Regions from separate parts of the Pantoea sp. App145 genome, predicted to be linked through region 3. Evidence: predicted binding sites of a transcription regulator. Region 3 holds the regulator's gene; each other region holds the start of a gene.

Region 1 (10,049 bases), 1.6 Mb from region 3:
CATGCGCAGCGCAGTGTTGCCCGCCGCATCGCGTGAAACACCGATGATACGGCCCGGCATCGAGCGTTTATGTTCGTCGCGGCTGGCAAAGAAGGCCGCGTGCGGACCACCGTAGCCCATCGGCACGCCAAAGCGCTGCGCAGAGCCAAACACGATGTCTGCGCCCTGCTTGCCTGGAGCTTCCAGCTGCACCAGCGCCATAAAATCAGCGGCGACACTCACCACCACTTTGCGGCTTTTCAGCTCGCTCATCAGTGCACGGTAATCATGCACTTCACCGGTGGTACCTGCCTGTTGCAGCAGCACACCGAACAGGTCGTCATGATCGAGCGCTTTTTCCGCGCTGTCGATAATCAGTTCAAAACCAAAGGTTTCAGCACGAGTGCGCACCACATCCAGCGTCTGCGGATGGATATCGTCGGCGATAAAGAATTTGTTGGCAGTTTTCAGCTTGCTGACGCGTTTTGCCATCGCCATCGCTTCTGCGGCGGCAGTGGCTTCGTCCAGCAGTGACGCCGATGCGATGTCGAGGCCAGTAAGATCCAGCGTCAGGGTCTGGAAGTTAAGCAGCGCTTCGAGACGGCCCTGTGATACTTCCGGCTGATACGGCGTGTAAGCGGTGTACCAGCCCGGATTTTCCAGCATGTTACGCAGGATCACCGGCGGGGTGATTACCGCAGTGTAACCCATACCAATCCAGGATTTGTAACGCTGGTTCTGACTGGCAATGGCTTTCAACTCAGCCAGCGCCTGCTGCTCAGTGGCGGCATCACCCACCGCGGGCGGGCCCGGCAGTTGGATGTCGGCAGGCACGATGGAACCGATCAACGCTTCCAGTGAGCTGGCACCAATCGCTTCCAGCATGGTGGCCTGTTGCTCCGGCGTAGGGCCGATATGGCGCTCAATGAAAGCACCGTTATGTTCAAGCTGGCTGAGAGTCTGAGTCATTAGCAGTAAATCCTGAGTCGGGCTGGGTATTAATACAGATAAAAACGAAGGTGCCGCCTGGCGACACCTTCTGTTACGCATACTTATTCGTCGATGGAAGCTTTGTACGCATCGGCGTCCAGCATCGAGTCAAGTTCAGACTCATCGCTGGCTTTGATTTTGAACAACCAGCCATCGCTGTACGGATCGCTGTTGATCAGTTCCGGCGAACCTTCCAGTTCTTCGTTAATCTCAATGATTTCGCCGCTCAGCGGGGCATAGATGTCAGAAGCGGCTTTCACTGATTCTGCTACTGCACAATCTTCACCAGCTGCAACAACGCGTCCCACTTCTGGCAGGTCAACAAACACCATGTCACCTAACAGTTCCTGGGCATGTTCGGTAATCCCGACGGTGAAAGTACCGTCGGCTTCTTTACGCACCCACTCGTGGCTATCTTTGTACTTCAATTCTTTTGGTACATTGCTCATCGCCAAATCTCCTGAAAAAAGTTACTGAGCGACCGGCTTACCGGCGCGAACAAAAATTGGTTTGGTGACCTTCACCGGCATTTCACGGTTGCGGATTTCCACAATCGCCTGCTCGCCAATTCCCGCTGGCACGCGTGCCAGCGCAATGCTGTAACCCAGCGTTGGAGAGAAGGAACCACTGGTAATAATACCCTGCTGCGGCTGACCCTGTTCATCGGTGAAACGTACCGGTAATCCGTTACGCAGCACCCCTTTTTCGGTCATTACCAGGCCCACCAGTTTTTCTGTCCCTGCAGCACGCTGAGCTTCCAGCGCGGCACGGCCAATAAAATCACGGTCGGTCGGTTCCCAGACAATGGTCCAGCCCATGTTGGCCGCTAGCGGTGAGACGCCTTCATCCATCTCCTGGCCATACAAGTTCATCCCCGCTTCCAGACGCAACGTATCACGTGCACCCAGACCCGCCGGTTTGACACCTGCCGCCAGCAAACGCTGCCAGAAATCCGCAGCAGCGCCAGCAGGCAAGGCAATCTCGTAGCCTGCTTCGCCGGTATAACCGGTGGTAGCAATAAACAAATCTTCCGCCTGAACGCCGAAGAATGGCTTCATGCCCGCCACAGCCTCACGTTGTGCCGCGCTAAACAACGACTGTGCTTTTTGCTGGGCATTGGGTCCCTGTACCGCAATCAGCGCCAGATCGTCACGCTCGGTCAACGTCACCCCGTATTTCTTCGCGTGTTCACCAATCCATTGCAGATCTTTTTCACGCGTAGCGGAGTTCACCACCAGACGGAAAAAGTCCTCGGTCATAAAGTAAACAATCAAATCATCAATGACGCCACCGGAAGCGTTCAGCATGCCGGTGTAAAGCGCTTTGCCTGGCTGGGTCAGTTTGGCGACATCATTTGCCAGCAGATAACGCAGGAATTCACGGGTGCTCGCCCCGCGCAGATCGACGATGGTCATGTGAGAAACGTCAAACATGCCGGCATCAGTACGTACCGCGTGGTGCTCATCCATTTGTGAGCCGTAATGCAGAGGCATCATCCAGCCGTGAAAGTCCACCATGCGGGCGCCGCTGGCCTGATGCTGTTCGAATAGAGGCGTTTGCTGAGTCATAACCATCCTGTAGAAAACAAGTGAGCGTGACGCGCCTGCGTAGCCATGATGGCTGACGCAAACGTTCTCTTTGCGCTGACGTTACCACCGAACGCTCGAATTAACCATAAGGAAAACGAGGGCGAAACAAAGTCTGTCGTCTGCGAAGCGCCGCACAGAATGCAGGATAATCCACTGGCTTTATGTGATTAAACACGCACAAAATACAACAACATAACTTTTATGTAGCAAAATAATGGAATCCAACGCTATGAGTGGGCAAATGGCACCGAAAAAAAACCACCATGACATGAGAAAATGTAATGCGAATTCCTGCGTAAAATTAGAATAAATCAAACGAGGCGCAAAAACAGGGCGAGTCTGCATCATGGTGGTGCAAACGGGGAATTAGCTGGGGTAAGAATGAATGGCTGTAACGGCACGATAAATCGCGCCGTTACGGAATTTGTGTAGATTTAGAGAAGGTTAGCGCAGCCAGCCGGGGATATCATTCAGCCCCATGGCCTGTTTCAGCATCATCGGTTTGACCCCAGGCAGGGTGTCCGCCAGTTTCAGGCCGACGTCACGCAGGAATTTTTTCGCTGGATTACTCCCGGCAAAAAGTTCACGGAAGCCCTGCATACCCGCCAGCATCAGCGCAGCGCTGTGCTTACGGCTGCGCTCATAGCGACGCAGATACAGATGCTGTCCAATATCCTTGCCCTGACTGTGCAAACGGCGAATTTCACCGATCAACTCTGCGGCATCCATAAAGCCCAGATTCACGCCCTGCCCGGCCAACGGATGGATAGTGTGCGCAGCATCGCCCACCAGCGCCAGCCGGTGTGCAGCAAAATTACGCGCATAGCGTGCCATTAGCGGGAAGGTTTTACGCTCGCTCTCCACCTGGCACAAACCAAGGCGCATATCGAAAGCTACAGAAAGCTGCTGATTGAACAGCGCTTCAGGCATATCCTGCAAACGCGTGGCTTCCTGGGGAGACAACGACCAGACAATCGAACTCAGATGCGGGTCCTGCATTGGCAAAAATGCCAGAATGCCGTCACCGTGGAACACCTGGCGCGCCACCGCATCGTGCGGCAGGTCAGTGCGGATATTCGCCACCAGCGCGTGATGATCGTAATCCCAGAAAGTGATCGGGATATCCGCTTTGTCACGCAGCCAGGAGTTGGCACCGTCGGCGGCGATCAACAGACGAGCGCTCATCATGCTGCCATCCTGCAGAGTGATAAAGGCTTCGTTGTCGCCAAAAGCCACCTGCTGCAACTGCGCTGGAGCCAGCAACGTAATATCGCTGCACTGGCTGGCGCGCTGCCATAATGCGCTATGAATCACTGGATTTTCAATGATATGACCGAGGTGGGCTAAGCCCTGCTGCTCATCATCAAAACTGATGCTACCAAAACTGTCCTGGTCCCACACTTCCATGCCGTGATAAGCGCTGGCGCGCAATGCCAGAATCGTTGACCAGACATCGAGCTTTTGCAGCAGGCGTTCACTGGCCGCATTGATCGCCGATACGCGGATCGATGGCGCAGCTTGCGGATCAAATCGCGGCTCTGCCGCCTTCTCCAGCACCGCAACGCGCAATCCACTGCCTTGCAGCCCGCAGGCGACGGCCAGTCCGACCATGCCACCGCCAGCGATAGCCACATCAAAAGTTTGCATTGCTGCCCCTTAATTCATGCTTAACGTTTTACCCAGCCGAGCGTCCGCGCGGCAAGGGGGTTTCGCAGCCACGGCAGATGGTCCATTGCCACCAGCCCAAGATTTCGTCCTGCCACCAGCGTGGCATAACGGTTAGCAAATAATCGTACCAGACCATCGGTCACGCCAATGGTCGCCGCACGATCCGGTTGGCGTCGGGCGGCAAAATGATGGAGTACCGCATAACTGCCGGGATCCTGCTGGTGACGCCAGGCACTCGCCAGCGTTTCCGCCAGCGACATCACATCACGCAGGCCGAGGTTAAAACCCTGACCGGCAATCGGATGCAGCGTCTGCGCCGCATTGCCCACCAGCGCCAGCCGGTGCGCCACCTGCCGCTCGGCGGTTTGTAACGCCAGCGGGTAAATTTCGCGCTGGCCGGTGTGGGTGAAGCGTCCCAGCCGCCAGCCGAACGCCTGTTGCAGCTCGCGCAGAAAAGTCGCGTCATCCCACTGCGCCAGCTTGTCTTTCTCGTCCAGCGGATGACACCACACCAGCGACATGCGATTGCCCGACATCGGCAACAACGCCAGCGGACCGTGTTCGGTAAAGCGTTCGAAGGCGCGTCCCTGATGCGGCAACTGCGTGGTGACATTGGCTATCACCGCCAGCTGCTGATAATCCTCCCGCTGCCAGCTGATGCCGCAAGAGGCCGCCAACGGTGAACGTGAGCCGTCTGCCGCCACCAGCAGCGCACCATCCAGCTGTTCGCCGCTGTCCAGCGTGACCTGCACGCTATCAGCACTGCGTGACACCGCCGTGACATGCGCCGGGCAACGTAGTGTCACGCCCGGTGCGCTTTTCAGCCGCTGGAACAGGCGTTGCCCGACATCGAACAGCTCCACCACCTGGCCCAGTGCCGGTAACTGGTAATCCGCCGCCTGCATCGAAACAAAGCCGGTATGACCACGGTCAGAAACATGGACGTGGGTAATCGGCGTGGCGCAATCCTGCAACGAACGCCACAGATCAATCTCCGCCAGTTGCTGGCAGGTGCCCGCCGCCAGCGCGATGGCGCGTCCGTCATATCCAGGATGCGCACGGCTGTCCGGTTCGCTGCGTTCAATCAGCGTCACCGGCAGTTTTCCCTGCGTCAGATGGGATATGGCCAGCGCCAGCGTGGCGCCGGTCATGCCGCCGCCTGCAATCAGAATAGTCATGCCTGACGCGCCACCGCCATTAAGGCTTCAATTGCGTCGGCATCTTTCACCACGCTATCGGTGAGATTCTCGTTGCCTTCGGCAGTGATCACGATGTCATCCTCAATACGAATGCCGATGCCGCGATACTGTGCCGGGACTTTGGCATCCGGCGCGATATACAGACCGGGTTCGATGGTCAGCACCATGCCAGGTTCCAGGATGCGGTCGCGGCTCGGGGTGCCATAATGGCCGACGTCGTGCACATCCAGCCCCAGCCAGTGGCTCAGCCCGTGCATAAAGAACTGGCGATGCGCCTGTTCCGCAATCAGTGCGTCCACTTCGCCTTCCATCACACCCAGTTCAACCAGGCCAGTCACCATAATACGAACCACTTCTTCGTTCACATCATGGATGCTGATGCCGGGGCGGAACATTTCCAGCGCTTTGTACAGCGAAGCCAGCACGATGTCGTAAATGGCACGCTGCGGGGCGCTAAACTTGCCGTTGACCGGGAAAGTACGGGTGATATCACCCGCATAGCCCTGGAATTCACAGCCTGCGTCAATCAGCACCAAATCGCCATCACGCATCTCGCATTCATTTTCGGTGTAGTGCAGGATGCAGCCGTTTTCGCCTGCTCCGACGATGGTGTTGTAAGACGGAAAACGCGCACCGTGGCGATTGAATTCGTGGTGGATTTCGCCCTCCAGCTGATATTCGAACATCCCCGGGCGGCAAGCCTGCATCGCACGGGTATGCGCCAGCGCGCTGATTTCACCGGCACGCCGCAGGATGGCGATCTCTTCTGGCCCCTTGAACAGGCGCATATCATGCACCCACGGACGCCAATCGGTGAGGGTATCCGGCGCGCTCAGATTTTGCCGGAAGCCGCGACGCAGTTTATCCAGCGCGCTAAACACCAGGTTATCCGCTTCGGCATACAAGCCCTGGGCGTGATACACCACATCCAGGCCGTTCAACAGCTGATGCAGCTGTTCGCCGATGTCGTCCCACGGCAATGCCCGATCCACACCGAGTTTTGCCGGTGCCGCATCCTGGCCCAGACGACGGCCAAACCAGATTTCGGCCGTCAGGTCACGCACGCGGTTGAACAGCACGCTGTGGTTGTGGGTCTCATCGCTTTTAATCAACACCAGCAACGCCTGCGGCTCGTTAAAACCGGTGAAATACCAGAAATCGCTGTTCTGACGGAAGGGATACTCGCTGTCGTTGCTGCGCGTCACTTCAGGCGCGGCAAAAATCAATGCGGCACTACCGGGCGCCATACGGGCAATCAGCGCCTGACGACGTTGCTGGAAGGTTTCCAGTGTAATCATGTTTGCACTCCCTGTTGAAAAGCGGGCACGGCAGTACCCGGAATGACGCGCTTAGTGTAGCGTTGGCTTCTTCACTTCAGGTGCAGTGGGTGGCTGCGGCTGGGTGAAGGTGTCGTGGCACAGCAATGCGGCAACACGAACGTATTCAATCACTTCTTCAAGTGATTGTTCGAGTTCTTCCTGATCTTCATCTTCGTCATAGCCCAGTTGCGCGATGGTGCGCAGGTCATCGATCGCTTCGCCGGTTTCGCCGGTGACTTTGTCCAGCTTCGGCTGAGTCACACCGAGTCCCAGCAGGAAATGGTTGACCCATCCCGCCAGCGCATCGGCACGGTCAAACACGGTGATATCATCATCATCAGGCAGCATCAGCTGAAACAGGAAACCCTCTTCATCCAGCGTGTTGGCCAGGCTTTCATGTAACGCCTGTAACGGCTGCGACAGGCTTTGCGAAAAAGCCATGCCTTCGTTGGTGAGATCGTGCACCAGCGTCTTCCAGCTGTTATCCTGGTTGCCGCCACACAGGATGCCGCAAATCAGGCCGTGCATTTCAGCGGGGGTCATTCCCACGCCCTGCTGGGAAAGCGCCGTAGCCAGCGCGTTGTAAGTGGGCGTTGCGTTCTGTAAAGACATAAGCTTTCGTCGTCGTTGGCAGAATAAGTTCGTGTTATGCTACCACCAGGTGCCTCAGGGTTTCCAGAAAAGGGGTTGTAACTTATCACGCGGGTCTATATAGTTGCGCACCTCCCAAGCCATTGACTGCTAAGGGAGATGCGGGCGAAGTAATCAGTCAGGAAGGTGGCATGTCTGCACAACCAGTAGATATTCAGATTTTTGGTCGTTCATTGAGAGTGAATTGTCCGCCTGAACAGCAAGATGCGCTGAATCTGGCAGCTGAGGACCTCAATCAACGGTTGCAAGATTTAAAAGTTCGCACTAGAGTCACAAATACAGAGCAGCTGGTGTTCATCGCCGCGTTAAACATTTGCCACGAGCTGGCACAAGAGAAAGGTAAAACGCGCGACTACGCAGCCAATATGGAACAACGTATCCGTATGCTGCAGCAGACCATTGAACAAGCATTAGTTGAGCAAGGTCGCATAACTGATCGCCAGGGCACAAAGTTTGAATAACACTTCATGGTTATCGTGATACAGTAACGGTGAAGTAAATTTTCTCTGAGATGTTTGCATGTGGGCCAGTCCCCTGAGCCGATATTTCATTACCACAGAATGTGGCGCTCCGTAACTTGTGAGCATGCTCGGTCCGTCCGAGAAGCCTGATAGTTGCGACGACACATTCACCTTGAACCAAGGGTTCAAGGGTTACAGCCTACGGCGGCATCTCGGAGATCTCCACTTAGTTCCACATCTGTAATCCCCCGGTACGCGTGATATAGTGGCTGGCAACAGCCGACATTGCCGGGGATATCATGTCTGAACCCTCACTACGCGACCGACAAGACATTCGTCAACACGTGCGCCATTTGCGTCGTAATCTCACGGCAGAACAGCAGGAACAGGCAGCCGATTTGCTGGCTGAACACGCCATCAATTTTGCCCCGATTGCCAATGCCGAACGCATCGCACTGTTCCTTTCCGTGGATGGCGAACTGAATACCCACCCGCTCATCGCCAAACTCTGGCAACAAAAAAAACAGGTTTATCTGCCCGTGTTGCATCCTTTTGCACCCGGTAACCTGATCTTCCTGCGCTATACGCCAGACACCCCGCTTAGCCCGAATAAATTGCGTATCCCCGAGCCACCGCTGGATATCACCCGCATGGCAACGCTCGATCAACTGGATGTGATCATGGTGCCGTTAGTGGCGTTCGACCATAGCGGGCAGCGTCTGGGTATGGGTAAGGGTTTTTACGATCGCACCCTGCAAAACTGGCAGCAACATGGTGTCCTGCCCATCGGGATAGCGCATGATTGCCAGCGCGTGGAAGCGTTGCCGGTAGCGGCCTGGGATGTGCCCTTGCCTGCGGTGATTACACCGTCAAAGCTGTGGCAGTGGTGATTGGCGCGATAAATCGCGCCGCTACAAAGATATGCAGCAGCGCGATGTTAAATCAGTACAGCAGACGTGCGCGGATGGTACCTGGAATCGCCTTCATCAGTTGCAGCGCTTTGTCCGCTACATCCTGCTGAGCGTCGATATCGATGACCACATAACCCATCAGCGGAGACGTTTGCAGATACTGGGCGGCAATGTTGATGCCCTGCTCAGCAAAAATCTGGTTGATGGCGGTCAGCACGCCCGGACGGTTTTCGTGGATGTGCAGCAGGCGGCTGGCACTGGCAGCATGCATCGGCAACGACACTTCCGGGAAATTCACCGCAGACAGCGTAGAACCGTTGTCCGAATACTTCGCCAGCTTGCCAGACACTTCCAGACCGATGTTTTCCTGCGCTTCCTGAGTCGAACCACCGATATGCGGCGTCAGAATCACGTTATCAAATTCACACAGCGGTGAGTTAAACGGATCGCTGTTCGTCGCGGGCTCAGTCGGGAATACGTCAATTGCCGCGCCCGCCAGGTGTTTGTTTGACAAAGCATCGCACAGCGCCGGAATATCAATCACCGTACCGCGTGCGGCGTTAATCAGCAGCGCACCCGGCTTCATCAGCGCCAGTTCAGCGGCACCAATCATATTCTGCGTGGACGGGGTTTCCGGCACATGCAGGCTGACCACATCGCTCATGTTCAGCAGGTCAGACAGATGACGCACCTGGGTCGCATTGCCCAGCGGCAGCTTGCTCTCTATATCGTAGAAGAATACGTGCATGCCGAGGCTCTCAGCCAGCACGCCCAGCTGCATGCCGATGTGGCCATAGCCAATGATGCCCAGCTTTTTGCCACGCGCTTCGTAGGAACCCGACGCAATTTTATTCCAGATACCGCGATGTGCTTTGGCGTTCGCTTCCGGGATGCCACGCAGCATCAGCAGCATTTCACCAATCACCAGCTCCGCCACCGAACGGGTGTTGGAGAACGGGGCGTTGAACACCGGTACACCGCGTTTTGCCGCTGCATTCAGGTTGACCTGATTGGTGCCGATACAGAAGCAGCCAACCGCGACCAGTTTCTCAGCCGCAGCGAAAATCTCTTCGGTCAGTTGGGTACGGGAACGGATACCAATGAAGTGCGCGTCGCGGATGGAGGACTTCAGCGTCTCCGCATCCAGTGCACCTTTGTGGAATTCGATGTTGGTGTAACCTGCCGCACGCAGATTATCCAGCGCGCTCTGATGGACACCTTCCACCAGCAGGAACTTAATCTTGTCTTTTTCCAGTGATAACTCTGCCATTTCCCGACCCTA
Region 2 (10,049 bases), 240 kb from region 3:
TGACAGAAAGCGCCAGGCCAGACGGATCAACAACGCGCTGAACAACAGGATGCCAATGCTTTTATGAATTTCGGGGGCGGTATGATACCAGCCGTCGTAGTAACCCAGCCCGACCATCCATAATCCGAGCGCGAACATGCCATAGATGGCCAGAGCCATTAGCCAGTGTAATAAGATGGAGACGACACCAAACCGCTGTGGAGAATTACGCCACATCTTCTGAAATCCTAAATCAGAAATAAGTAGCAATGAGAATCCATATTTTGAAATAGAAGATCAATCAGACTTACTTTTCTATAAACAAAGAAATAACTGTTCGGGAATTATGGCGTTATTAATCTCTGCCACTCAGAAATATTGAATAACTTCATGGTGAAGCGGACAGGTGAAAGAGTCAGCTTTAATTACTACACCTTTTGCGCTTTTATTCGGTGCGAAGATTAAACTTTTGTCAGCTTATGTCTGCGGATGTCAGTCAGGCCGCCACTGTGGCTGCGGCGGCCTCGGTCAGTCAGGAAAAACGCGCCAGAGAGAAGGGGGTAATATCAAAGGAAAAGGGTTTGTCCTGGGCAAATTCACTGGCCAGTTCACCTAACACGCTGGCAAATTTAAAACCGTGTCCGCTTAAACCGGTAATGATTAAACGGTTGGGTTCATCAGGCAGGGTATCAATGATGAAGTCTTCGTCAGGTGTATTGTCGTAGCTACAGGCTTCGCCATGTAAACAGACGCCGATCCCCGGCAGGAAATGACGTAAAAAGCTGAAAGCTTCACTGCCATCGGCGGCGACGCTACCAAAAGGTTTACGATCGGCAGGCGTCTGCATGATTTGACCACCATCATGGCGTCCTACCTTGAGTGCGTTGTTGTCTGCCGGGAAACCGTAGAAATGGCTGCCGTCATTCATCTCTACAGTAAAGCCAGGAAATTGGTTGTTCTCACTGTAACGACCGTCAGCCTGATACCAGGCAAACACTTTGCGCACGGGCGTAACGGGTAAATCCGCCACCAGATGGCTGACCCAGGTACCGGCGCTGATCAGCAGTTTGCGTGCCCGAAACTCTCCCTCGCTGGTGGTGACCTGTTGCAGGTCGCCATCCCGGCCGATTTGTGTCACCGGACAGTTAAACAGCTGGGCGCAACCTGCCTGTTCTGCCAGCTGTACCCAGCTACGTACCGCCTGTTCACATTTAAGAAAACCGGAATGGGGTTCAAATACGCCAATATAACCCTCTGGCACAGTGAACTGAGGCCAGCGTTTGCGCACCTCATCTGCCTGCAGGATTTGCACATCCAGCTTCCAGGCGCGTGCGCTGTCGATGACATTCTGAATAAAGGTGGACGAGATCGGAGCAAGATTGAGAATGCCACTGCGGTGCATGATGCGTTCACCACTCTGGCGTTCCAGTTCGTCCCATAATGCCTGGGCACGTAGCACCAGCGGGACATAGCGTTCACCTTCACCATAGGCGTGACGGATCAAACGTGTTTCACCGTGATGGGTGCCCTGAGTATGCGGTGGGTGAGCGCTATCGATCATTAATACCGATAAGCCCGCCTGGGTTGCATAGAACCCGGCAGCCGCGCCAACGGAACCACTGCCAACCACAATCAGATCATAAACCATACGACATCACTCCTGAAAAACGGTGAATTTTTTCAGCAGCATAGCAAAAGATAGCGCCCATGAAAAAGGCACCCTTTGGGGTGCCCTTTCACGCGATTGAAGAAATTAATGCTTTTGGTTATCGCGTTGGTATTGCTCTGTGGACTCTATCTTTGCAATGCCAGCTTCGAGTATGGAGATAAACTGTCTCGCCACATCGGTGGTTAGCCAGTAGGTAGGACCAACATCTGCGTCTTCTTCTTTCTGATCCTGCGATGATAGCGAGTGCAGGCGGATCATCATGGCGTCATAACTGTCTACAGTGCTAATGTCCCATCCGACTAATGGATGAGTCTGGATGACGTCTTTATTTCTGTCCATTATAACCTCCTTTTTACTCGTTAAACGAAGTGCTTCTTGAGGTTCAATGCGGCTGTTCTTGCACTAGCGAGATAATTATAACATGAAACGAACGGTACAATAGTTAAAAAGTGTGGTGCTCAAAATCTGCGCAAAAATAAATGCTTTTAAAATACGCTTTTAAAAAATAATAAATCGCCCGCGTGCGCGGGCATTTGAAGCTGCGAATGTAAAGTCGCACTAATGAGGTTATCGGCAGCAAAGTTACCTGACTTTAGGAGAACTCTGGAACCGATTAAGCACTGATTTTAACCCTGTAAATCATCCGGTTTTTCACCGCTGCATTTCTTAATTTCTTCGGCCAGATGGGAAAATTGCTGCTGTAACTGCGTGTCGTGGTTCTGGTTTTGCGCTTCAAGTAAAAGATTGTGTACCAGTAACTGGCTGGCACGTTCATCAAGACAGAACGTCAGGTTGGCAAAGGCATTTTCCAGCACAGTTAAGCGGCGTTGCTGTTCAGCAATTAACGCCAGCAATTCGCCAAATGTCATTGCCTCTTCCGGTTTATCGTGAGTCATGGGTAAAACATCTCCTGTTAGCCTGGCGCGTGCAAGAATAGAGGGGTGTTAATGATGATTTTAGATGCAGCGACTTTGTCTGGCGAGGGAGAAATAAAAACAAAAAAGCCGGGTGGCGAAACCCGGCAAAACTGCGCAGTGGCGGTTAATCGGTAATAAACCAGTCGTCAGCGCTTTCCCAGGTTTCCTGCAAAATATCACTGATACGTTCGCGATTTTCTTTGCAGCCGCCAAATACGCTGAGCTGATTGCCGCTGGCGTAACGGATTTTGACATGATGTTCGTCGTCGGGAAAATCCCGGCTGATACGGCGGGTCAGTTCGGCGCTCAGCGCATCCAGGGCGCCAGCAGGAAGGGGTTGAGTTTTTGCTACGGTAATTTCAACACGCATAAACACCTCCGGAATAATATACTGGCTATTTGTACAGTATATTTATTCCGAAGGCAAGCATCATCACATCAGGCGGTTACGCGCCAGTTCAGAGTCTCACCGGCCAGGAAAGGCACCAGCGTATCGTCAGCGACATTCACACTTTGTTCGACTGTCCAGGGTTCACGCACCAGCGTCAGTGTCCCTTCATTCAGCGGCAGGCCATAGAAGTTCGGGCCATTCTCGGAACAGAACGCTTCGAAATGTTGCAGCGCATCCAGTTCCTCAAACACGGTGGCGTAAGCGGGCAGAGAGGTCGGGGCATTAAACACACCGGCACAACCACAGCTGGCCTCTTTCAGATGACGCAGGTGTGGGGCGGTATCGGTGCCGAGGAATACACGACGATTGCCGCTGGCGACCAGTTTACGTAACGCTTCCTGGTGGATATTACGTTTCAGGATTGGCAGGCAATACAGATGCGGACGTACGCCGCCGACCAGCATATGGTTGCGGTTAAACATCAGATGCTGTGGCGTAATGGTGGCACCGAGCAGTTCATTGCCCGCCGCCAGATATTCCGCCGCTTCTTTGGTGGTGATGTGTTCCATCACCACTTTCAGGCCCGGGAACTGCTGGCGCAGCGGTTCCAGTACCGTTTCAATAAAACGCGCTTCACGGTCAAAAATATCGATGTGCGCATCCGTCACTTCACCGTGTACCAGCATCGGCATACCGATCTGCTGCATCCGCTCCAACACGCGAGCGATAGAGGCAATATTGGTTACGCCATGGCTGGAGTTGGTGGTTGCGTGGGCGGGATAAAGTTTTGCGGCGGTGAAGACGCCAGCACGGAAGCCCTGTTCGATCTCATCGGGATCGAGAGAGTCGGTAAGATAGCAGGTCATCAACGGTGTAAAGGCATGCCCGGCGGGTAAGGCCGCAAGGATACGATCGCGATAGGCCACGGCAGCATCGACGCTGGTCACCGGCGGAACCAGGTTTGGCATGACAATGGCACGACCGTTTACCGCACTGGTATAAGGCAACACGGCTTGTAGCATCGCGCCATCGCGCAGATGAATATGCCAGTCGTCAGGGCGGCGAATCGTGATTTGCTGGGGTTGGGCTGTCATTCAAAAGGCTCCGGCTGAGTAGAAAACGAAAGGCACGTTTAGGCCGGGGAGTAAGCATAAGGATTTGGGCAACCGTTTGCACGGGATTTTATGCACCAGAAGCAAAACCGCGCCCTGGCAGGCGCGGTGGTGGGGATTAGTCAGTAAAAGGGATCACTAGCTGGCCGGGCTTAACTTCCAGACCTTTCGCGAATTTCTTCGCCAGCGCTTCGCCTTTGCTGCGATCTTCGCTCAGCACATAAGCGGGTTTTTCATTGAAGTAACGCTTCAGCGACTCATTCAGATAGGGCGTCAGCGTTTTCATGATCGACGCCATTTTTTCCGGCTGCACCTGGGCATCAACAATTTCCAGGTCATGCAGGTAAATCGCGCCCTGTTGTGGGTTGAACACCGGCTGCGCCTTCATTTTGAGCTGCATTTCGGCCTGCTGTGGGCCAAATAAAGAACTGACATTAATCGTGGCTTTGCCTGTCAGGGTGATTTTGCCCGGTTCTTCACGGCCAATCTGGCTGCTTAAATCGCTCAGCACAATATGTGCATTCAGCAGACCGGAGACACCCACATCTTTCTCGAAGTTATTGTGCTTTTGCAGCGCCTGATTCACTTCCTGCTCGCTGATGGTGTACTGCGTTAATTGATTACAGCCGGTCAGCAGCACGGCAAACAGCAGGGCCAGTAGCCCGGAAAACGCCTTCTTCATACTTTCCTCATCCTGAACGATACGCCAAACGTGGCATAGCGTGCCTGAATCAGGGGCAGGTGTCACCAGGAGAGAGATGAGAAGCGCCTGCGCGCCTCTCATTGTCAGAAGTCAGGCGGCGATAGAAGAGAGCAGGTTAACCTGGGTTTGCGTCGCCATGTTGTCGCGATAATCGGCCACGCGGCTGGGCCATTCAATACCGGCAACCAGCGTTAAGGAACGTAACAGCGGGAACAGATGGATATCATCTTCCGAAAGTTCGCCGTTCACCGCATTCGGTTTAACGATTAGCTTATCCAGCTGACGCAAATCGTCACTGATGTTTTTTATCAGCCCAGGGGCATGTTTACGCAGCTCGCTGAAGTCGCCAATGTTGGCTTGTTTTTTCTCGCGGAAATAGTGGCGTGCTGCCGGTGTCGCGAACTCAGCGAAAGCCGCGTCAGCGATACGGGGTAGCAGCAGCTTGTTGACGTAACCATTGACGCGACGCAACCATTCGCTGATGGCAGGATTGGCTTTGCCATTCAGCAGGGGTTCACCGTCCTGTTTATCCACCAGACGAACAATATCCAGGCTTTCCGGCATCGCACTGCCATCGGCTTTTTGCAGGATGGGAGCCATCTTCTGACCAATCAGTTTTTTCGGTGTGTTCTCGTCGTCATTGAGCATCACCACCAGTTCGACTGGCAGATTTTTCAGCCCAAAAATCATGCGTGCTTTGACGCAGAAAGGGCAGTGATCGTAGATGTAGAGTTTCATCCCGTTTCTCCTGTGATTATCAGGGTGACTGACGTCACCCTTTTTCTATCGGCGTGCGGGAAGTATGGGAGAGAAAGGCGGCAGGGGCAAATCAGCTGCTGTACAGCGCCGGAGCCACGGCGCGTGGCTGGAATTGCCACCACAGGGCCAGCAGCGTCACGCCACCCACGGTACTGAGCAGCATCCAGGGTAATTCCGGCAGTGACAGTTGCTGGCCTAAATCGAACATCCAGCCACCGCCGGAATAGCCAATCAGGCCGCCCAAAGCCAGCCCGAGGCGGCTGAAACCCATATAGCTGCCGCGTGCGCGGGCGCTGGCGAGCGAGGCGCTCAGGGTCTCACGCGCCGGTTCCGCGATGATTGAGCCGAGATAGAACATGGCGATCAGAAAGAACAGTGACGGTAAGGTGCTGGTCAGCCCAACCGGTAACAGGCTGATGGTCATCAGCAACAATCCGGCCATCAGGCGAGTTTCGAGACGGAAACGTTTTTCGCTCCAGCGCGCCAGCGGATAGAGCAGGCTGAGTGACAGCAACGCTTCGATGGCGTACATCCATTTCACTGCTGCCGGAGCGCCTGCGACCTGGTTGACCATTACTGGCAGCATCAGCATCACCTGCACCGCAAGAATGTAATAACCGGTCAGCGTCAGGACATACAGGCGAAAACGTTTGTCCTGCCAGACCCGCTGCATGCCTTCACGCATGGCAATGCGCTCGGTGGAGATACGCCAGGCCGGTAACCAGATGGCATTAAATAACGCCGCGCTGACGAATACCGCCGCGCCCACCCAGCACACCAGACGGAAGTCCCACGCCAGCAACCAGCTGCCAATCAGCGCGCCCAGCACCGCGCCCGCGCTGTCCTGCATCATCAGCAGTGAAAAGAAGCGGCCACGTTCACGCGCTCGCACCAGTTTCACCACCATAGCGCTGCGTGGCGGATCGAACAGCGTGCCACCGAGTCCGGACAGCAAACAAGCCAGCCACAGTAGCCAGGGCTCGTGGGCGAGGGCCATACAGGCGAAGCCTGCCGCACGCATTAACATGCCGGTGACGATCAGGGGGCGTGCGCCGAAACGGTCTGCAATGGCGCCACCAAAGATGCCAAAACCCTGCTGCACAAACTGGCGCAGACCGAGGGCAATGCCGACCATCAACGCAGCCCAGCCGAGTTGTTCGACGAAGTGAATGGAAATGAGGGGAAATACCACAAAAAATCCCAACACCACCAGCATGTTATCCACTAATAAAAATGTTTTACCGAGGCGTCGTGCCCGCGCAACCCGAGACATGCTAAATCCTGAGCAAGTAAGAAAGGGAAAAGGAGACCAGTTGGTCTATTTTCCGCCGCAGCACGGCAGAAAAACAGGATTATCAGGATGATATTTTTTCATCGAAGCCGTAAGAAAATTTATCCTGATTAAGGATGAATTCCCGGGAACAGGATGCGGGGTTTTACCGCAGGCGGGGTGGCGGTTATAGTGAGATATAACGCCGCTGGCGTACTTCCTTCTTAAGCCATGGATTTCAGGAGTCAAGATGTTTGGCTATCGTTCTGCTGGGCCGCGCGTGCGTCTCACTACCGATCGTTTGGTGGTCCGTTTAGTTCATGAGCGTGATGCCTGGCGGCTGGCGGATTACTACGCGGAAAACCGCGTGTTTCTCAAGCCCTGGGAACCGGTACGTGATGAAAGCCATTGTTACCCGTCTGGCTGGCAGGCGCGTCTGGGACTGATTGCCGACATGCATAAGCAAGGCTCGGCATTCTATTTTGTGTTGATGGATCAGGAAGAACGCGAAGTGCGGGGTGTTGCCAACTTCAGCAACGTACTACGCGGCTCGTTCCATGCCTGTTATCTTGGCTATTCACTGGGTGAAAAGTGGCAGGGGCAGGGGCTAATGTTTGAAGCATTGCAGAGCGCGATTCGCTATATGCAACGTCAGCAGCATATGCACCGGATTATGGCTAACTATATGCCGCATAATCAGCGCAGCGGTGATCTGCTGGCGCGACTGGGTTTTGAAAAAGAGGGGTATGCCAAAGATTACCTGTTGATCGATGGCCGCTGGCAGGATCACGTTCTGACAGCGTTGACCTGGCGCGAGTGGACCCCGGATCGCCGCGGATAATAAAAGGGAACAATGCGATGAAAATGGCTTTATCAGCGCAGGCGCTGCGCGTGATTGGTTGTCTGCTGGAAAAGCAAGTGACCACCCCGGATCAATACCCACTGTCACTCAATGGTGTGGTGACTGCCTGCAATCAGAAATCCAACCGCGAACCGGTGATGAACCTGAGCGAAAGCGATGTTCAGTCACAACTGGACGAGCTGGTGAAAAAACATCTGGTCACCTCGAACAACGGTTTCGGCCAGCGCGTCAGTAAATATGAACAACGATTCTGCAACTCAGCTTTTGGCAATCTGCAACTCAGCAGCGCCGAGGTGGCGGTGCTGACATTGTTGTTTTTACGCGGTGCGCAGACCCCCGGGGAACTGCGCACCCGCAGTGGCCGCTTGCATGAATTCAGTGATATGAATGAAGTTGAACAGACCCTGAATGATTTGCTCAGCCGGGAAGATGGCCCGATGGTGGTGCGGCTGGCGCGTGAGCCGGGTAAGCGCGAAAGTCGGTATATGCATCTGTTCGGCGGGGACGTGGTGGACACAGCCGAACCGGCAGGCGAATCAGACCATCCGGGTCTTGAGGCCCGGGTTACGCAACTGGAAGAGACCGTGGCGCTATTGCAGGCGCAGCTCGAACAGCTGCTGCACAAGGAGCATTAACATGACGTTGCGTATCGGGATCGTGGGTTTGGGCGGCATTGCACAAAAAGCCTGGCTGCCCGTGTTATCTCAGGCAGAAAGCTGGCAGCTGGCCGGGGCCTTTTCCCCCAATCAGGCCAAAGCACAGCCCATCTGCGACAGCTACCGCATACCTTATTTTGCCACGCTGGATGCGCTGGCCGCAGCCAGTGATGCGGTGTTCGTCCATAGCAGCACCGCTTCGCATTATGAGGTGGTGAAAGCATTGTTGCTGGCGGATAAAGATGTCTGTGTTGATAAGCCGCTGGCAGAAACCCTGCAACAGGCGGAAGCGCTGGTGGCGCTGGCGGAAAAGCGCAAGCGTAAACTGATGGTGGCATTTAATCGTCGCTTTGCGCCACGTTATCAGCAGTTGCAGGCGCAGATGGCAGGTGCAGCGTCACTGCGTATTGAGAAACACCGCGCTGACAGCGTCGGGCCGCAGGATTTACGTTTTACCCTGCTGGATGATTATCTGCATGTGGTTGATACCGCGCTGTGGCTGGCGGGTGGCAAGCTGACACGTCAGCATGGTCATATTGAGACCAATGAGCAGGGCGCAATGTTGTATGCCGAACATCACTTCTCTGCCGGGGGCTTACAAATCACCACCAGCATGCATCGTCGCGCGGGCACCCAGCGTGAAGTGGTGACGGCTGTCTGCGACGGCGATTATATCCAGATCGCCGAAATGCGTGACTGGCAACAGGAGAACCGCACGGGCTTACGTCTGGAGGCGCCTGCCGCGTGGCAAAGCCATCTTACCCAGCGTGGATTTAGCGGCGCTGCCCACCATTTTATTCAGTGCGTGCAAAATCAGACGATGCCTGAAACCAGCGGTGAACAGGCGCTGGTGGCGCAGCGGCTGGTGGAGAAATTGTGGCGCGATGCTGAGCGGGAATAATTCCTTGTAACACTCAATGCTGGTCATTTCCCGTCGTGGCAGTAGACTATCGCCGGGCATCTGAGGATGTCCGCGCTAAGTTGCTCATTTATCCGACACTTTTCAGGATGCGCCGCCAATTATGAATTTGTTGAAATCGCTGGCAGCGGTCAGTTCAATGACCCTGTTTTCCCGCGTGCTGGGCTTTGCCCGCGATGCCATTGTGGCGCGGGTGTTTGGCGCCGGGATGGCGACTGACGCCTTCTTTGTTGCCTTCAAACTGCCGAATCTGCTGCGACGTATTTTCGCCGAGGGGGCATTTTCTCAGGCGTTCGTGCCTATTCTGGCTGAATACAAAAGCAAGCAGGGCGATGAAGCCACACGCGTGTTTGTGGCTTATGTTTCCGGGTTATTAACGCTGGTGCTGGCGCTGGTCACGGTGCTGGGGATGGTTGCCGCGCCCTGGGTGATTGTGATTACCGCTCCGGGCTTCGCCGATACCGCGGACAAATTTGCCTTAACCAGTTCGCTGCTGCGCGTCACCTTTCCTTATATCCTGCTGATTTCGCTGGCATCGCTGGCCGGGGCGATTCTCAATACCTGGAACCGTTTCTCCGTGCCTGCCTTTGCGCCAACATTGCTGAACATCAGCATGATTGGTTTTGCGCTCTTTTCCGCGCCGCACTTCCATCCGCCGGTGATGGCGCTGGCGTGGGCCGTGGTGGTGGGTGGGGTGTTGCAGTTGTTCTATCAACTGCCGCACCTGAAGAAAATTGGCATGCTGGTGCTACCGCGCGTTAACCTGCGCGATGCGGGCGTCTGGCGTGTGATGCGCCAGATGGGACCGGCGA
Region 3 (10,049 bases):
GCGAATTTTCTGCACTCTGCAAAATATGGCGGGTATCAGTGATGTAATGGCCGATCTGGTGTTCCGGTTTAGCGCGCGTCGCGATGCCGCATTTGGTGACGATTTGCAGCTTTTCACGCAAACCCGGCGCCAGTTTCAGCGCTGCACCGAATGCGGCCTCACATTGGTAATCACCATAAATATCCGCGTGGTCAACCGTGGTGATGCCCAGCGCAAGATGATGCTCGATAAACTGCACGCACTGCTGTGGCGTCATGCCCCATTCCATCAGACGCCAGTAACCCATGATCAGCGGTGAAAATAGCGGTCCCTGCGGGGCAATTTGTTGCGGCTGTAACATCATAGCTCTCCGTTAAACGCAAATCCGAATGGATGAATCGGCAGTATAACGGAAAGTGACCCACAGCAACGGTCAGAACAGTGAGGGTTGTTGCGGTTCGTCAGGTTCTTCGGGTTTCTGACTGCGTTGCAGGCGTAACCAGCGCTGACGGCATAAACGCAGCACATGGCGTTTTTGCGCATCACTGTATTTCATCCAGTCAAAACGCTCCTCGCGACTGCGCAGGCAGCCACGACAATAGCCACGAGCATCGCTCTGGCAAATCCCCCGACAGGGGCTGGGGACAGGAAAAAACTCAAGTTGCTCGGCCACATCCACTCCGGTACAGGCAAATTGCAGCATATTGATAACAGCTTAGTGACATTGTGCGCAGAGTAAACGCCAATTGCACGTATTCTGCACAATCAATTTTCTGCCAGCCAGCGGGTTACCGTTACTTACTAATCTGTCCCTGTGGACCCAGGGGGCGTTTAAGTTTGGTTAAGGTTTTCCTCATATTTTGTCTCTACTCTGGCGCGATTCTGTTCCATTGATGAGTTTTCATGAAATTCCCAAATAAGTTACAGTGTCACTCTGGCTGGTTTAATTTCAGCGCCGCGTTTTTCTTTGGTGTTGTGCTAAATGGCCTGTTTTTGCTGCGCGCATGGCAAATTATTCCCTATACACGGCTGCATGATTATCTGTTCGCCGCCAGTATTCCCGTGGTCCTGATCGCCGCGTTCTACTTTATTTTTACCCTGCTCGCCTGGCCGTTTATCCGTAAACCGCTATTGATCCTGCTGGTGCTGACCAGTGCCGCCGCTAACTACTTTATGCACAGCTTCGGTACGGTTATCGATACCAACATGATTGAAAACGTGTTTGAGTCGAATGCCCAGGAAGCCGGTGCACTGATCAGCCGCACATGGGTCATCTGGATGCTGCTGATGGGGATTCTGCCTGCGGCGTTTATCACCAGCGTCCGTATCCGCTCAGGACAACGCTGGTGGTGGAGCCTGTTGCAGCGCCTGGCCGGTGCCCTCGGGGCGTTGTTGATAATCCTGCTGATGGCGGTGCTGTTTTATAAAGATTACGCCTCGCTGATCCGCAACAACAAAGGGCTGGTAAAAATGATCACCCCGGCCAATATCGTCAGCGGTACCGGCCATTATGTCGATCAGCGTTGGTTACAGGGCAGCCAGCAACTGGTGAAGATCGGCGAAGATGCCCATAAAGGCCCATTCATCGCCGCCGAACAGAAAAAAACGCTGGTGGTGTTGGTGGTGGGCGAAACCGGTCGCGCTGAAGACTTTTCCCTCGGCGGCTATGCGCGTGAAACCAATCCGCAGCTGAAACAGCAGCAGGTGATCTACTATCCGCAAACCAGCTCCTGCGGCACCGAAACCGCCGTTTCCGTGCCCTGCATGTTCTCGAATATGCCACGTGAGCAGTACGATGCCAACCTGGCCCACCATCAGGAAGGTCTGCTCGATGTGCTGGCCCATGCCGGGGTGAGCGTACTTTGGCGCGAGAATGACGGCGGCTGCAAAGGTGCCTGCGATCGTGTCCCGCATACTGATATGACCCTGTGGAACCTGCCGCAATATTGTCATGACGGTTTTTGTCTTGATGATGTCCTGCTGCACAATCTGGACAACTACATTGGCAGCCTGCATAACGACGGCATTATCGTGCTACATCAGATGGGTAGCCACGGCCCGGCTTATTATCAGCGCTATCCTGCTGAATTCCGTCGTTTTACCCCAACCTGTGACAGCAATCAGATCCAGGATTGTGACCACCAGGCGCTGGTGAATACCTATGACAATTCGCTGCTGTACACCGACGATATGCTGAGCCGCACCATTGATAAACTCAAAGGTTTGAGCGATCGCTTCAATGTGGCGATGGTTTATCTTTCTGACCACGGTGAATCGCTGGGTGAACATGGCATGTATCTGCACGGTGCTCCCTATATGTTTGCCCCCTCACAGCAAACTCATATCCCGTTGCTGATGTGGATGTCGCCGGGCTACGCCGCCACATACCATATTAATCAGGGGTGTTTACGTCAGCAGGCCGCCGATCAGCCGGTGTCACAGGACAATCTGTTTCATACTCTGCTCGGCATGTTCAACATCCAGACCCGCGAATATCAGCCGCAACTGGATATGATCAGATCGTGCCAGGCAGCCAGCTAAAGATTGCATTAGACCGATCGGTCTACTACTCTGCTGTCCATGAACAAGACTCTGCAACGCAACGAAACCCGTGAACATCTGCTCGCTACCGGCGAGCAGCTGTGTTTGCAACGCGGTTTTACCGGGATGGGCCTCAGCGAAATGCTGACGCTGGCGGAAGTGCCGAAAGGCTCGTTTTATCACTACTTCCGCTCGAAAGAAGCCTTCGGTGTGGCCCTGCTGGAGCGCTATTTTGTCCATCATTTGCAGATGATTGAGCAGCAACTCAATCAGCCTGGTGCCACAGCACGTGAGCGTTTCCTGCAACACTTTCGTTCGGCGGAACGTTTATTTATCGAACAAGGCCATATCATGGGTTGTCTCGGGGTGAAGCTGTCCGCCGAGGTGTGCGACCTGTCAGAACCGATGCGGGATGCGTTGCAACATGGCGCAACGGCGGTGATTAATGCCTATGCCCGCTGTCTCAATGACGTGGCAGCTGAACAGGCGTTGTTGTATGGGCAAACCCCGCAACAGCTGGCACAACGTTGCTATCTTTTGTGGCTGGGCGCCAGCCTGCAAAGCAAGATCTCACGGGAGCCAGGCCCGATTCGTCTGGCGCTCGAAACCATTGAACAGTGGCTGACCAGCCACTGATTTTAAAAACCGCAGTTTCTAGACGACCGGTCTAATACAGGAGTCATCATGGCGAGTAAACAGCTGTTTTCCCCCCTGAAAGTGGGTGCGATTACCGTGCCTAACCGTGTTTTCATGGCCCCTCTGACGCGTCTGCGCAGCATTGAGCCAGGCGATATCCCCACCCCACTGATGGCCGAGTATTATCAGCAACGTGCCAGCGCCGGGTTGATCATCACGGAAGCGACCCAGATTTCTTTCCAGGCGAAAGGTTATGCCGGTGCGCCGGGGCTGCACACCCAGCAGCAAATCGCCGCGTGGAAAGTCATCAACGAGGCCATTCACGGCGCGGGCGGACACAGCGCGGTGCAACTGTGGCATACCGGGCGTATCTCCCATAATAGCGTGCAGCCAGATGGTCTGCCGCCGGTCGCCCCTTCTGCTCTGGCTGCCGGTACCCGTACCTCACTGCGGCACACCGATGGCACCGTGTACCGTGAAGATACCTCCGTTCCGCGTGAACTCAGCGTGGCAGAAATTCAGCAGATCGTGGCGGATTTTGGCCAGGCTGCAGCCAACGCACGCGAAGCAGACTTTGATTTGCTGGAACTGCATTCGGCGCACGGTTATCTGATGCATCAGTTCCTCGCCCCTGGCTCCAACCAGCGTACAGACGAGTACGGCGGTTCGATTGCCAAACGTGGTCGTTTCGCACTCGAAGTGGTAGATGCGGCGATTGCTAACTGGTCTGCCGATCGCATCGGTATTCGCATTTCACCGATTGGTGCTTTCCAGAATCTGGAAAATGGCGCGGATGAAGAAGCCGCCGCACTGTGGTACATCTCGGAATTAGGCAAACGTAAACTGGCTTATCTGCACCTGTCAGAGCCAGACTGGGCGGGTGGTCAGCCTTATAGCGACGCTTTCCGTGAGAAAGTACGCGCGTTGTTCCCTGGGGTGATCATCGGTGCGGGAGCCTACACCGTTGAAAAAGCGGATAACCTGATTCAGCGTGGCCTGATTGATGCCGTGGCGTTTGGTCGTGATTTTATCGCCAACCCGGATCTGGTGGCTCGCCTGCAACAGGATGCGCCGCTGAATCCGCAGCGTCCGGAAACCTTCTACGGTGGCGGTGCCGAAGGTTATACCGATTACCCGACGTTATAAGAAAGTTTGATTGCCGCACCGGATGTGCGGCAATGCTGTTTCTTCAGAGCGTTAACTCGCTATACTTAGCCTTTGTGCTTGTTAAAAGAGGATGTTATGCGTTTACTTCACACCATGTTACGCGTTGGCGATTTGCAGCGTTCCATCGATTTTTACACACGTGTGCTGGGCATGCGCCTGCTGCGTCAGAGCGAAAACACCGAATATAAGTACACCCTGGCTTTTGTTGGCTATACCGAAGAAAGCGAAGGTGCCGTGATTGAGCTGACCTATAACTGGGGCGTCGAGAGCTATGATCTCGGCAACGCCTACGGACACATTGCACTGGGCGTCGATGATGTTGCGGCCACCTGTGACCGCATCCGCAATGTCGGTGGTAAAGTGACCCGTGAAGCTGGCCCGGTTAAAGGCGGCACCACGGTGATTGCGTTTGTCGAAGATCCGGATGGCTACAAAATCGAACTGATCGAAAACAAACACGCCGGACACGGCATCGGCAACTAAGCCTGCCTGCCAGCCTGGGTATTTACGGGCTGGCGCTCCTCTCTCCTGCTGCACCCTCCCGCAATTTTTGCCATAATGCGCGCTGCCCCATTTATTGCTATGAGATCCTGATGTCTGAATCGAACGACTTAAACGCTCTCCATCAACGCTTTCGCGGTTTTTATCCCGTGGTGATCGACGTCGAAACGGCCGGTTTTAATGCCAAAACCGATGCCCTGCTGGAAATTGCCGCCACCACACTCAAAATGGATGAAGACGGCTGGTTGCATCGCGACGAAACGCTGCATTTTCACGTTGAACCCTTTGAAGGTGCGGTTCTTAACCCGGATGCACTGGCGTTTACCGGGATTGATCCCAGCAACCCGCTCCGTGGCGCGGTGAGCGAATATGAAGCGCTGCATGCAATTTTTAAGATGGTGCGTAAAGGCACAAAGGACAGTCACTGCAATCGCGCGATTATCGTGGCGCATAACGCCACCTTTGATCATGGCTTTCTTATGGCGGCAGCCGAACGTGTCGGTCTGAAGCGCAACCCATTCCATCCCTTTGCCACTTTTGATACCGCAGCGTTAAGCGGCCTGGTGCTAGGTCAGACGGTGCTGGCAAAAGCCTGTAAAGCGGCAGGTATGGATTTCGATAGTACCCAGGCGCATTCTGCCTTGTATGACACTGAACAAACCGCGACGCTGTTTTGCGAACTGGTCAATCGCTGGAAGCGCCTTGGCGGCTGGCCGGTCGCATTCAGTGACGATGTGTCGGAAGACGACGCAGAATGACCAAAAGAAAGGCCGACGATGCGTCGGCCTTTGCAATTATTCTGCTTCTTTATACTTCTCAGCAGTTTCTTTAATCAGCGGTTGCAGCTCACCACGCTGGAACATCTCAACGATGATGTCGCAACCACCGACCAGCTCGCCATCGACCCACAGCTGCGGGAACGTTGGCCAGTTGGCATATTTCGGCAATTCAGCACGGATATCCGGGTTTTGCAGGATATCAACATACGCGAAGCGCTCACCACAGGCAGACAGAGCCTGCACCGCCTGCGCAGAGAAACCGCAGCTTGGCAGTTTCGGCGAACCTTTCATATACAGCAGGATCGGGTTTTCTGCGATCTGGCGCTGAATTTTTTCAACAGTACTCATTTTTGCCTTCCTTAATTCCTCACTTCGTGTTTGTTTATTGTAGCGACTTCACCCCCGCACTGAAAACGGGATTTTGCTTCTCAGCGACCTTAATCGCCATGTTTGTTAAGTTCCAGCGCAACAAATAACATTTTCATATCATTAGCAAGCATGAACCGATTAATAATTGGCAATAATTATGCTGCGTTAACCGGCTGAAATCGCTCATTTTTGCCCCAGATACCATCTGGTAACAGATTAATCGAAAAATGCCTTACCTTTTGGAAAAAAAGTGGATTAGAATCAATTCCGGCGCTGATCATTGATCAGATTTTTCTAACTTGCCGCAGGCTGTTTTATCGCAGACTGCTTAACCTGTAACCGGACTATGCGTTTACTTATTACGCTTTTTATGCTGGCTTTCGCCCAACTGTTTTTTAATGTGGCTTCTGCGTCACCGCATGCGCCCATCAATGCCAGTTTGCATAATGCAGAGAAAAAAAGTGCACGCGAAGATGAGCGCCGTAAACGACGCCCGGTCAAGACCAGCACCAAAAAATCACGCCTTACCAGCAGTGTTCATAAGTTAAGACTGAAGAAACCCACCAAAACCGAAACTGCGCTGCACAAAACTACCCGCAGAAAAACCCTGCTGAAGTCGCCGATCAAAAAATATGGTCATCAGCGCGTGGCGAAAGTCACATCTGAGCAGGATGACGCCAGCGACCTCACCACCATCAGGATGAGCAAATCACACCGGCAGCGCTATCAAAAGGCGCGTGAAACGGCGATGAACAAATTAATGGGTCAGATCGGTAAACCCTACCAGTGGGGTGGTACTTCACCACATACCGGTTTCGATTGCAGTGGTCTGGTGTGGTATGCCTATAAAGACCTGGTGAAATACAAATTCCCACGCACCGCTAACGAAATGTATCACCTGCGTGATGCGGCACCGATTAAACGCGATATGCTGGAGAAAGGAGATTTGGTGTTCTTCCGCATTAACCATCGCGGTACCGCTGACCATGTGGGTGTTTACCTTGGCAACGGCAAGTTTATTCAGTCACCGCGTACCGGTAAAGATATTCAGATTAGCGCATTAGGTGAAGATTACTGGCAGAAGCATTATGTCGGTGCACGCCGCATGATGACGCCAAAAACCATTCGCTAAGCGGTCACCGCGCAATAAAAAGCCGGACACTGAAATTTCAGGTCCGGCTTTTTTATTAATGAAGGATCGCGGTGAAGCTGAACACGATGATCATTAACAGCGCGCCAACGGTAGTACCCAGCGCGAGTTTCAGGTCTGTACTCATCACAACTCCTTAGTCACATTAATTGAAGGGTTAATGTAATTTTCGCACAGCCCCCGGCAAAAATCTCGTGTTATCCGCGTCAGCTTGCTAGAATCGCCGCCTTTCGTTGCGCAACAGATTTTGCGCACGCTGTGTTTGTGGCCTGTTAAAGTGATTTAGACTCAGAGTTAACGCCTTTTTCTTCGCCATTTGCCCCAAAAATTGGGGCGCAAAACCATTAGCAGACGCAAACGTTTAACAATATACTTATCAGTAAGTTGCGATAAGCCCGGGAGTACCATTTTCATGGCAACAATTAAAGATGTGGCGAAACGCGCCGGTGTCTCCACCACCACGGTTTCGCATGTCATCAACAAGACGCGTTTTGTCGCGGAAGAGACGCGTAACGCCGTATGGGAAGCGATCAAAGAACTGCACTACTCGCCCAGCGCCGTGGCGCGTAGCCTGAAGGTCAACCACACCAAAACACTGGGATTGCTCGCCACCTCCAGCGAAGCCCCCTATTTCGCGGAAATCATCGAAGCGGTAGAAAACCACTGTTTCGACCGCGGCTACACGCTGATTCTCGGCAATGCGCATAACGATCTGCAAAAGCAGCGTGCTTATCTCTCGATGATGGCGCAAAAGCGCGTCGACGGTTTATTGGTGATGTGTTCCGAATATCCGGACGACCTGCTCACCATGCTGGAAGAGAACCGCAATATTCCGATGGTGGTGATGGACTGGGGCGAGTCTCGCGGTGATTTCACCGATACCGTGCAGGATAACGCCTTCCAGGGCGGCTATCTTGCGGGACGTTACCTGATTGAACGTGGACATCGCGACATTGGTGCCATCCCCGGCCAGATGGAGCGCAACACTGGCGGCGGTCGTCATGCTGGTTTTATGCAGGCACTGCATGAAGCCGGTATTACCGTTCGTCCGGAATGGATTGTGCAGGGCGACTTCGAACCAGAATCCGGTTATCAGGCGATGCAGCAGATCCTCAACCAGAAACAACGTCCGACGGCGGTGTTTTGTGGCGGCGATATCATGGCGATGGGCGCGATTTGTGCCGCCGATGAAATGGGGCTGCGTGTGCCACAGGATATTTCGGTGATTGGCTATGACAACGTGCGCAACGCCCGGTATTTCACCCCAGCGCTGACGACCGTTCATCAGCCGAAAGCGCAGCTGGGAGAAAAAGCACTGGAAATGCTGCTCGATCGCATCACCAGTAAACGCGAAGAGCCGCAGACCATCGAAGTGCAGCCAACATTGATTGAACGCCGCTCAGTCGCTGACGGCCCGTTCCGCGATTATCGTCGCTAAGCTATCGTTTCGCTCAACCACTCATGGTTGAGCGTTTCAGCATCGCCCAGATAATCCAGCAGCCAGCTTAATGCCGGTGAAGCGCGTTGTTCCGACCAGCTGACGCAGCAGGGACTCTCCGGGAAAGGCGCAGGCAGCGTCAGTTCGGTTAACTCGCCACTATCCAGCAGTCGCCGGGCTAAATGGCCCGGCACCATGCCCACGCACAAACCTGCCCGCAGGCAATCCATCCCGGTTTCCCACTCCGGTACCACCAGACGCCGCTGGTTATCCAGCGTCCAGGTCATACGCCGCGGCAGCGCCCGCGACGTATCCTCCAGCACCAGCGAAGGCCACGTCCGTAAGGTTTCTTCATCCAGCTGGGTACTTTTTGTCAGGGGATGCCCGGGACTGACCACGCAACGCCAGTTCAGCGCGCCCATATCCTGGAAGGCGAAACGCCCACCGACCGGAATGGCTTGGGTGGCCCCAATCGCCACATCGACCCGTCCATCAGCCAGCGCATCCCAGACCCCGTTGAACACTTCATAGCTGATAATCAGCTCCATATCCGGGAAGTGACGGTAGAAATCCTTTACCAGTTGCCGGGTACGCTGCGGTTTAACGATACAGTCAACCGCGATACTCAACTGACCACGCCAGCCGTTAGCCAGTTGCTGGCACTGGCGTCGGGTTGCCAGCATTTTTTTGATAACACTCCGGCCTTCACGCACGAAATGCTCACCCGCTGCCGTCAATACCACCTCCCGGTGCTGCCTTTCAAACAAAGGCACGGCCAGCCAGGTTTCCAGCTGGCGTACCGTATAGCTGATGGCAGAGGGCACGCGATGCAACTCCTGCGCCGCTGCGCTAAAACTGCCGCTGCGAGCCACCGCATCCACCACTTCAAGCGCGTATTCAGACCACATGATTTTGCCTGCAAAATTTTTGATAGCACTTCGCAAATATTAGCGTTTCACAAAGACTGCCGCACCCTTTTACACTCCCCGGCGTTCAATTTGTCTAATGAGAATCACCATGTTGTCATCAAAAGGATTTTTGCCTTACCTTGCTTTGCTAAGCATGCTCGGCTTTCTTGCTACGGATATGTACCTGCCGGCCTTCGGTGCCATGCAGCAGGATTTTGCCACTGCCCCTGGCACCATCAGCGCCAGCCTGAGCCTGTTCCTCGGTGGCTTTGCCTGTGCGCAGGTCTTCTGGGGTCCGTTGTCTGACCGCTTTGGTCGCAAACCCATTCTGCTGGCCGGATTAGTGATCTTCGCGCTGGGCTGTCTCGGCATGTTGTGGGTAACCGATGTGCGACTGATGCTGGCACTGCGTTTTGTCCAGGCGCTGGGTGTATGCGCGGCGGCTGTCAGCTGGCAGGCGCTGGTGGTTGATCGCTATCCACAGGCGCAGGCGAACAAAGTTTTCGCCACCATTATGCCGCTGGTGGCGTTGTCACCGGCGCTGGCCCCGTTGCTGGGAGCCTGGCTGATGGGCCATTTCC

Evidence for each region. Region 3 encodes PurR, which represses purine synthesis genes. Its sites were predicted from a motif close to CANGCAAACGTTTGCNTG; they were not measured.
Region 1: the regulator PurR is predicted to act here: its motif matches at 2,592-2,609, upstream of gcvT (glycine cleavage system aminomethyltransferase GcvT).
Region 2: the regulator PurR is predicted to act here: its motif matches at 4,116-4,133, upstream of pyrC (dihydroorotase).

What each region holds. Positions count from the first base shown of each region.
Region 1 is NZ_CP133290.1:3,676,367-3,686,415, reverse strand. Features, by position in the region: gene gcvP (aminomethyl-transferring glycine dehydrogenase) at 1-948, opposite strand, end outside; gene gcvH (glycine cleavage system protein GcvH) at 1,032-1,418, opposite strand; gene gcvT (glycine cleavage system aminomethyltransferase GcvT) at 1,440-2,537, opposite strand; gene ubiI (FAD-dependent 2-octaprenylphenol hydroxylase) at 3,003-4,205, opposite strand; gene ubiH (2-octaprenyl-6-methoxyphenyl hydroxylase) at 4,226-5,404, opposite strand; gene pepP (Xaa-Pro aminopeptidase) at 5,401-6,723, opposite strand; gene RCF31_RS17010 (YecA family protein) at 6,775-7,356, opposite strand; gene zapA (cell division protein ZapA) at 7,527-7,856, shown strand; RNA gene ssrS (6S RNA) at 7,896-8,079, shown strand; gene RCF31_RS16995 (5-formyltetrahydrofolate cyclo-ligase) at 8,156-8,746, shown strand; gene serA (phosphoglycerate dehydrogenase) at 8,799-10,037, opposite strand.
Region 2 is NZ_CP133290.1:1,213,402-1,223,450, reverse strand. Features, by position in the region: gene RCF31_RS05545 (cytochrome b) at 1-216, opposite strand, end outside; gene solA (N-methyl-L-tryptophan oxidase) at 512-1,627, opposite strand; gene bssS (biofilm formation regulator BssS) at 1,733-1,987, opposite strand; gene RCF31_RS05530 (hypothetical protein) at 2,275-2,544, opposite strand; gene dinI (DNA damage-inducible protein I) at 2,690-2,935, opposite strand; gene pyrC (dihydroorotase) at 3,004-4,050, opposite strand; gene RCF31_RS05515 (lipoprotein) at 4,187-4,750, opposite strand; gene grxB (glutaredoxin 2) at 4,862-5,509, opposite strand; gene mdtH (multidrug efflux MFS transporter MdtH) at 5,601-6,803, opposite strand; gene rimJ (ribosomal protein S5-alanine N-acetyltransferase) at 7,051-7,641, shown strand; gene RCF31_RS05495 (DUF480 domain-containing protein) at 7,659-8,297, shown strand; gene RCF31_RS05490 (Gfo/Idh/MocA family protein) at 8,299-9,219, shown strand; gene murJ (murein biosynthesis integral membrane protein MurJ) at 9,341-10,049, shown strand, end outside.
Region 3 is NZ_CP133290.1:973,464-983,512, forward strand. Features, by position in the region: gene RCF31_RS04320 (aldo/keto reductase family oxidoreductase) at 1-340, opposite strand, end outside; gene RCF31_RS04325 (DUF1289 domain-containing protein) at 413-652, opposite strand; gene eptA (phosphoethanolamine transferase EptA) at 883-2,520, shown strand; gene RCF31_RS04335 (TetR/AcrR family transcriptional regulator) at 2,560-3,156, shown strand; gene RCF31_RS04340 (alkene reductase) at 3,205-4,302, shown strand; gene gloA (lactoylglutathione lyase) at 4,399-4,806, shown strand; gene rnt (ribonuclease T) at 4,917-5,582, shown strand; gene RCF31_RS04355 (Grx4 family monothiol glutaredoxin) at 5,619-5,951, opposite strand; gene RCF31_RS04360 (C40 family peptidase) at 6,319-7,104, shown strand; gene RCF31_RS04365 (YnhF family membrane protein) at 7,160-7,249, opposite strand; gene purR (HTH-type transcriptional repressor PurR) at 7,535-8,560, shown strand; gene punR (DNA-binding transcriptional activator PunR) at 8,557-9,468, opposite strand; gene punC (purine nucleoside transporter PunC) at 9,578-10,049, shown strand, end outside.